2 linked regions of the uncultured Dysgonomonas sp. genome follow. The protein of the gene in region 2 interacts with the protein of the main gene of each other region in a pairwise test. Links are inferred from orthologs where the notes say so. Each region holds a gene or a part of one and is shown on either strand. Other genes may lie near its edges. The genes, in order: leuS and ligA.

Region 1 (3,662 bases), 930 kb from region 2 along the record:
AAGCGGTTCGTTTTTGACGATAGGTTCGACTATGTAGGTCTGGCAAATTGTCAGGAAAAATGTAAGTAAGACTACACCATATATGGTTTTAATCATAAATTTGAATCCCAGCAACTTCAAAGCAACCAGCAACAATGCACAGTTTGTAAAAAAATATGTATACTGAAGCGGAATGCCCGATGCATATTCTACAAGGAGTGCTATACCGGTAAGGCCTCCTGTTACAATCCCTACCGGCTTAATAAAGCCTATAAGCCCTACGGCATAAAGCGCCAATCCAAAGGATATGATAATGTAATCTTTCCAGTAAAATTCTTTCAAATATCTTTTTGGCATAGCTTCTATTTTCCTGAAAGCATTCATATGTCTTTACAAAACAACATTTATCATTTTCTTGGGTACAAAGATGATCTTTTTAGGCGTTTTCCCCTCAAGCCACTTTTGAGCAAGTTCGTGCTTCAATACAGTTTCTTCTACATCAGCCTGAACTGCGTCGGCCGGGAATTCTATATCGAAACGTACTTTTCCATTGAACGCCACTCCATAACGGAACGAATCTTCCGCCAGATATTCTTCTTTAAATACCGGCCATTCGGCATCGAATATAGTAGTTGTATTATCCAAGGCACGCCAAAGCTCCTCCGCAACAAACGGTGCAAATGGCGCAAGAACGACAAGAAACTCTTGTAAAACTACTCTCTTGCTACATTTAGCGGCAGTCAGTTCATTTACACAGATCATAAAGGCTGAAACGGATGTATTGAATGAGAATGCTTCAATATCGCCCGAAACTTTCTTTATCAGCTTATGCAATGATTTTAATTCTTCCTTTGTCGGCAGTTCATCTGTTACTGCAAAATCATCTCCTTTGTAAAACAGATTCCATGTTTTACGCAAAAAGCGATGCACCCCGTCGATACCGTTCGTATCCCAAGGTTTGGACTGTTCTAACGGCCCCAAGAACATCTCATACATGCGCAATGTATCGGCTCCGTACTTTTCTGCAATATCATCCGGATTAACGACATTATGATACGACTTGGACATTTTTTCTACAGCCCAGCCGCAAATATATTTATCATCTTCAAGAATGAATTCCGCTGTTTCATATTCCGGCCTCCATTTTTTGAATGCTTCCAAATCCAGGATATCATTACTAACAATGTTGACATCGACATGAAGTTCCTGTACCTCATACTGATCTTTCAGATTGTAGGACACAAATGTATTTGTCCCGTTTATACGGTAAACGTAATTGCTACGTCCCTGTATCATCCCTTGATTGATCAGTTTCTTGAATGGTTCATCTTCACACGAAACTTCTATATCATATAAGAACTTATCCCAGAAACGGCTGTATATAAGGTGACCTGTAGCATGCTCGGTTCCCCCGATATACAAGTCAACGTTGCGCCAGTATTCATCTTTTTCTTTCGATACCAATTCCTTCGCATTATATGGATCCATATATTGCAGGTAGTAAGCAGACGAACCGGCAAATCCCGGCATGGTATTCAACTCAAGCGGGAATATAGTCTTATTATCTATTTTCGATGTTTCTACCACCACATTGTTTACTGTATCCCAAGCCCATTTAATAGCGCGTCCCAACGGTGGTTCACCCGTTTCGGTCGGCAGATATTTATCCACTTCCGGTAATTCCAAAGGCAATTTATCTATTGGAAGCATATATGGCAAGCCGTTTTTATAATAAACAGGGAATGGTTCGCCCCAATAACGCTGACGCGAGAAAATAGCATCGCGTAAACGATAATTTACTTTTATACGTCCTAGCTTATGTTCTTTGATATATTCACGGGCTTTGTCGATAGCATCTTTTACAGTCAGGCCATCCAAGAAACCAGAATTCATCATGATACCCTCTTTGGCATCGAAACTTTCTTCCGACACATCACAACCTTCTATCAACGGAATAATAGGCAAATTGAAATGCTTCGCAAAAGCATGGTCACGGCTATCGTGTCCGGGTACTGCCATGATTGCGCCTGTTCCGTATCCGGCAAGCACATAATCCGATATCCAGATAGGAATTTCTTTACCGTTCAACGGATTTATAGCATATGATCCCGTAAATACGCCGGATATCTTTTTATCCATCAGGCGATCACGTTCTGTACGGCGTTTAGTCGCTTGTATATAAGCCTCAATTTCCGCTTTTTGTTCCGGTTTGGTTACCTGAGATACATAATCGCACTCAGGAGCAAGCACCATAAAGGTAACCCCGAAGATAGTATCGGCACGGGTGGTGAAGATATCGAATTTCACATCAGAGTCTTTCACGCTGAATTGCATCTCTGCCCCTTCGCTTCGCCCGATCCAGTTGCGCTGAGTTTCTTTGATGGATTCACTCCAGTCTATCTTCTCCAAACCGTCAAGCAAACGCTGGGCATAAGCCGATACACGCAAGCTCCACTGGCGCATCAAACGCTGTTCGACAGGATATCCGCCACGCTCCGACAAGCCATTGATGACCTCATCGTTAGCCAATACCGTACCTAGAGCCTGACACCAATTTACTTTGGTCTCGCTGCGATATGCGATACGGTAGTTAAGCAATATTTCCTGTTTTTTCTCTTCAGAATATGCTTTCCATTCATCCGCGGTAAATTGCAACTCTTCGCTGCAAGCTATATTCATGCCGGTCGTACCTACTTGTTCAAAGGCCTCGACCAACTCAGTTATGGGACGAGCCTGATCTTCATCATAGCAATAATAGCTGTTGAACATCTGTATAAATGCCCATTGTGTCCATTTATAATATCTGGGATCGCATGTCTGAATTTCACGGCTCCAGTCGAAGCAGAAGCCTATCTTATCCAGTTGTTCACGGTAACGGTTTATATTCTGCGCTGTGGTAACAGCCGGATGCTGACCTGTCTGTATGGCATATTGCTCAGCAGGAAGCCCATAAGCATCATAGCCCATCGGATGAAGGACATTGAAGCCTTTCAAACGTTTGTATCGAGAGAAAATATCAGAGGCGATATACCCCAGTGGATGACCGACATGTAAGCCTGCTCCTGAAGGATAAGGAAACATATCGAGTACATAATATTTTGGTTTGTTCTTATCTTCCGTTACTTTGTAGGTTTTGTTGTCGATCCAATACTGATGCCAACGTTTTTCAATCTCTTTAAAATTGTATTCCATAACCGGGTTTTTATTGCGATTTTTATTGGCGCAAAGATAGTTATTTCTTTACATTAATACGAATTAAGATGTGCGCTTTCTTATACATACCAATTCCTATACTATGCGTAATTCATGGATACATCTTATAAAATACAGACAGTTATTATTTTCGGAATTCTTTATCTATATATCAAAGGTTCTTTGACATCTAATTCCTGAATTATAAATATTGGGGTAAAGATAACAGATAAAAAAGGGGTAAAAGTGTAAAGTTTGTCAACTTTTCGACTAAAATCAAGATATATATAGATTTAGGCACTTCTATAAAATAAGAAAAGGTTGTCATCCCGACAACCAATCTTCATTGTTAACCTTAAATCTAATACCATGAAAAACACAGTACAAAGATAATGGATTTTTATGTTATAAAACATATTTCGATGTTTTTCTTTCGAAAATTAGCAATATTTAACTACACATTACCGTCCGGAAGTTCTTTTTGTGCTTTA
Region 2 (3,251 bases):
TCGTAAATGCCGTTAACTGGCTGACAGATGAGGACGGATTGATGGCATTACGGACAAAGCAGCAGCGGCTTTATCTGTTAAATAAGAAAGAAGCCTTTGAGAGCAGGGATAACTATATGGTGCTGAATATGGGGTTTCCTGTCTTGTTTATGGTTTTTCTTATGGGAGGTATTTGTATCTACAGGAAAAGGAAGTATGAAAAATAAGCTATTTTATAGTTGATTAAAATAGAATAAATTTATCTATATATAGTATGGTGGTAGGCCGCTAATTTATTGAAATATTGAATGGAAAGCGATAAACTAAAAAATAACAAAAAGTGTCAGGTTTGTCAAGTTTTTATATTAGCGGAGAAGTTATAGAGATATCGTAAAACGGAGAAAAACTGACAGATGAAAAAAAGTGCGAAATGTGTCAAGTTTGTCAGGTTTTTAGAAAATAGTTCCAAGTTAAGGGCTGAAAATTTCCGGAGTGAAAATGCGCATCCACTGTTTATTGCTAACTGACAACCGTTTATTGCTAACATATATCTGCCAAATCTGAAAAATAACTAATTATTTGTTTGGTAAACCTATTTCTTTCTATATTTGTATATACACTTTTAGCATTAATAATGGACCATATAAAACAGCAGATAGATGCTCTCAGGGAAGAGCTGAATAAACATAATTACGACTATTACGTACTGTCTTCACCTACAATATCTGATTTCGAATTTGATAAAAAATTAAAGGAATTATCTGAGTTGGAAACCCTGCATCCGGAGTATTTCGATGCTAATTCCCCGACTCAGCGTGTAGGTAGCGATATCAATAAATCATTCAGACAGGTGATACACAGATATCCTATGCTTTCACTTGGGAATACTTATACCGAAGCCGAAGTGACAGATTTTTACAACCGTGTGCAAAAAGGGCTGAATGATGAGTTTGAAATAGTTTGCGAGCTCAAATATGACGGAACATCCATATCCCTGACATATGTAAACGGCGAACTGACACAGGCGATAACCCGTGGCGACGGCGTACAGGGAGATGACGTAACGGCTAATGTGCGTACGATTCGCAGTATTCCATTGCGTTTGCATGGTAATGATTACCCTGTCGAATTTGAAATACGCGGCGAGATACTGATGCCATGGTCTGTATTCGAAGACTTGAATAAAGAAAGGGCAGAGCAGGAAGAGGCGCTTTTTGCCAATCCGCGTAACGCAGGCTCGGGTACGCTCAAGCAACAAGATCCCAAAATTGTAGCTGCGCGGAAGCTCGATTCTTACCTTTATTATATGCTGGGAGAGAATTTGCCGACTGATGGACATTACGAAAACCTGATGAAAGCAAAAGAATGGGGTTTTAAAATATCAGATGCAACAAAAAAATGTAAGACGCTGGACGAGATATTTGCTTATATACATTACTGGGATATAGAGCGCAAAAATCTGCCTGTAGCTACCGACGGGATCGTATTGAAAGTGAATTCGCTGGCGCAGCAACGAAATTTAGGCTATACCTCAAAATTTCCGCGTTGGGCAATAGCATTCAAGTTTCAGGCCGAAAAGGCGGTGACCACCTTGGAATCTGTCTCTTATCAGGTGGGTAGGACGGGGGCTGTAACTCCTGTAGCCAATCTGAAGCCTGTGAAACTGTCCGGAACCACAGTCAAGCGTGCTTCTCTCTACAATGAAGACTATATAAATCTGCTCGATTTACATATCAACGATCAGGTGTATGTTGAAAAAGGCGGTGAAATCATACCTAAAATAACCGGGGTAGATACTACCAAAAGAGGAATCTTCGATGAAAAGGTAGAGTTTACTAAAAACTGTCCTGAATGTGGTACTCCTTTAGTGAAAGATGATGGAGAGGCAATTTATTACTGCCCCAATGACATATCATGCCCGCCTCAGATAAAAGGCCGTATAGAGCATTTCCTTACCCGCAAGGCGATGAATATAGCCGGAGGATCGGAAACTGTAGAGCATTTGTACAATGCACGTCTTATACATAATATTGCAGACCTGTACACGTTGAAATGGCAGGATGTATCCCGTCTTGAACGCTGGGCCGAAAAAAGTGCAAGAAACCTTGTAGATAGTATTCATGCATCCGTTTCGGTACCTTATGCCCGTGTTCTTTATGCTTTGGGTATCCGTTATGTAGGAGAAACTGTGGCTAAAAAGCTGGCACTTGCATTTCCTAATATAGATGCGCTTATGGCAGCCTCGGCAGAAGAACTGGTGCAAGTGGACGAAATAGGTGACAGGATAGCGCAAAGCATTGTCAGGTATTTCGGCGAAATAAGCAATGTGGAAGTGGTAAATAAACTGAGAGAGTTTGGCATACAATTTGAACTTAGTGAGGATATCGTTTCTCAGCGAACAGAGAAGTTGAAAGGCTTGTCGATTGTTATCAGCGGCACCTTCGAAAAACATTCACGGGATGAATACAAAGCCATGATAGAACAAAACGGAGGAAAGAACAGTGGTTCTATTTCTTCAAAAACAAATTACATACTCGGCGGTGATAATATGGGCCCGGCTAAACTGGAAAAAGCTGAAAGCCTGGGAGTACCTGTTATAAGCGAAGAAGTATTTCTGGAAATGATAAAATAAAGAAACTTATTTTTTATAAACCTAAATAAAAAAAACAACCATGGAATTGAAACCAATCCAAGAAAAATTTAAATCTCTTTACGGGACTGATGGTGTAACATATACATCGCCCGGACGTATCAATCTTATCGGAGAACATACAGACTACAATGGTGGTTTCGTATTACCCGGAGCAATAGATAAAGCTATGTATTGCGTGATTAAACCGAATGGTACACCGGATCGCATCAGGGCATACGCTATGGACTTGTCCGAAATGGACGAATTCGGACTGGATGATATTCCAATCAAACAGTGGGGTAAATACATATTCGGAGTATGTAATGAAATGATCAAGCGTGGAAAGAAAGTTGAAGGTTTCGACTGTGTGTTCGCAGGCGATGTACCTCTGGGTGCAGGTATGTCTTCTTCTGCTGCTTTGGAAAGCTGCTTTGGTTTTGCAATCAACGATATGTATAACCTTGGTTTCGACCGTTTCGAACTTGCATTGATAGGTCAGGCTACTGAGCATAACTATGTAGGTGTGAAATGCGGAATTATGGATCAGTTTGCTTCATGTTTTGGTAAAGAAGGGTCGCTTATCCGTCTCGATTGTCGTTCCCTGGAATACGAATATGTTCCATTCAATCCGGTAGGATAC

What was found.
Region 1: the proteins of ligA (region 2) and leuS interact in binary tests that used the Escherichia coli proteins (3 or more experiments, as listed by UniProt). The link is inferred for uncultured Dysgonomonas sp. from one-to-one orthologs.

The regions. Positions count from the first base shown.
Region 1 is NZ_LT599032.1:1,465,646-1,469,307, forward strand. The notes cover bases 170-3,493. They hold leuS (leucine--tRNA ligase), read right to left. Parts: upstream 3,172-3,493; coding sequence 370-3,171; downstream 170-369. Other genes in these bases: QZL88_RS06390 (YitT family protein), read right to left, coding at 170-336. Outside these bases: more of QZL88_RS06390, read right to left, coding at 1-169; DNA recombination protein RmuC, read right to left, coding at 3,626-3,662.
Region 2 is NZ_LT599032.1:535,065-538,315, reverse strand. What follows is about bases 200-3,112. They hold ligA (NAD-dependent DNA ligase LigA), read left to right. Parts: upstream 200-613; coding sequence 614-2,611; downstream 2,612-3,112. Other genes in these bases: galK (galactokinase), read left to right, coding at 2,652-3,112; gldG (gliding motility-associated ABC transporter substrate-binding protein GldG), read left to right, coding at 200-206. Also shown: more of gldG, read left to right, coding at 1-199; more of galK, read left to right, coding at 3,113-3,251. UniProt on the Escherichia coli protein: DNA ligase that catalyzes the formation of phosphodiester linkages between 5'-phosphoryl and 3'-hydroxyl groups in double-stranded DNA using NAD as a coenzyme and as the energy source for the reaction.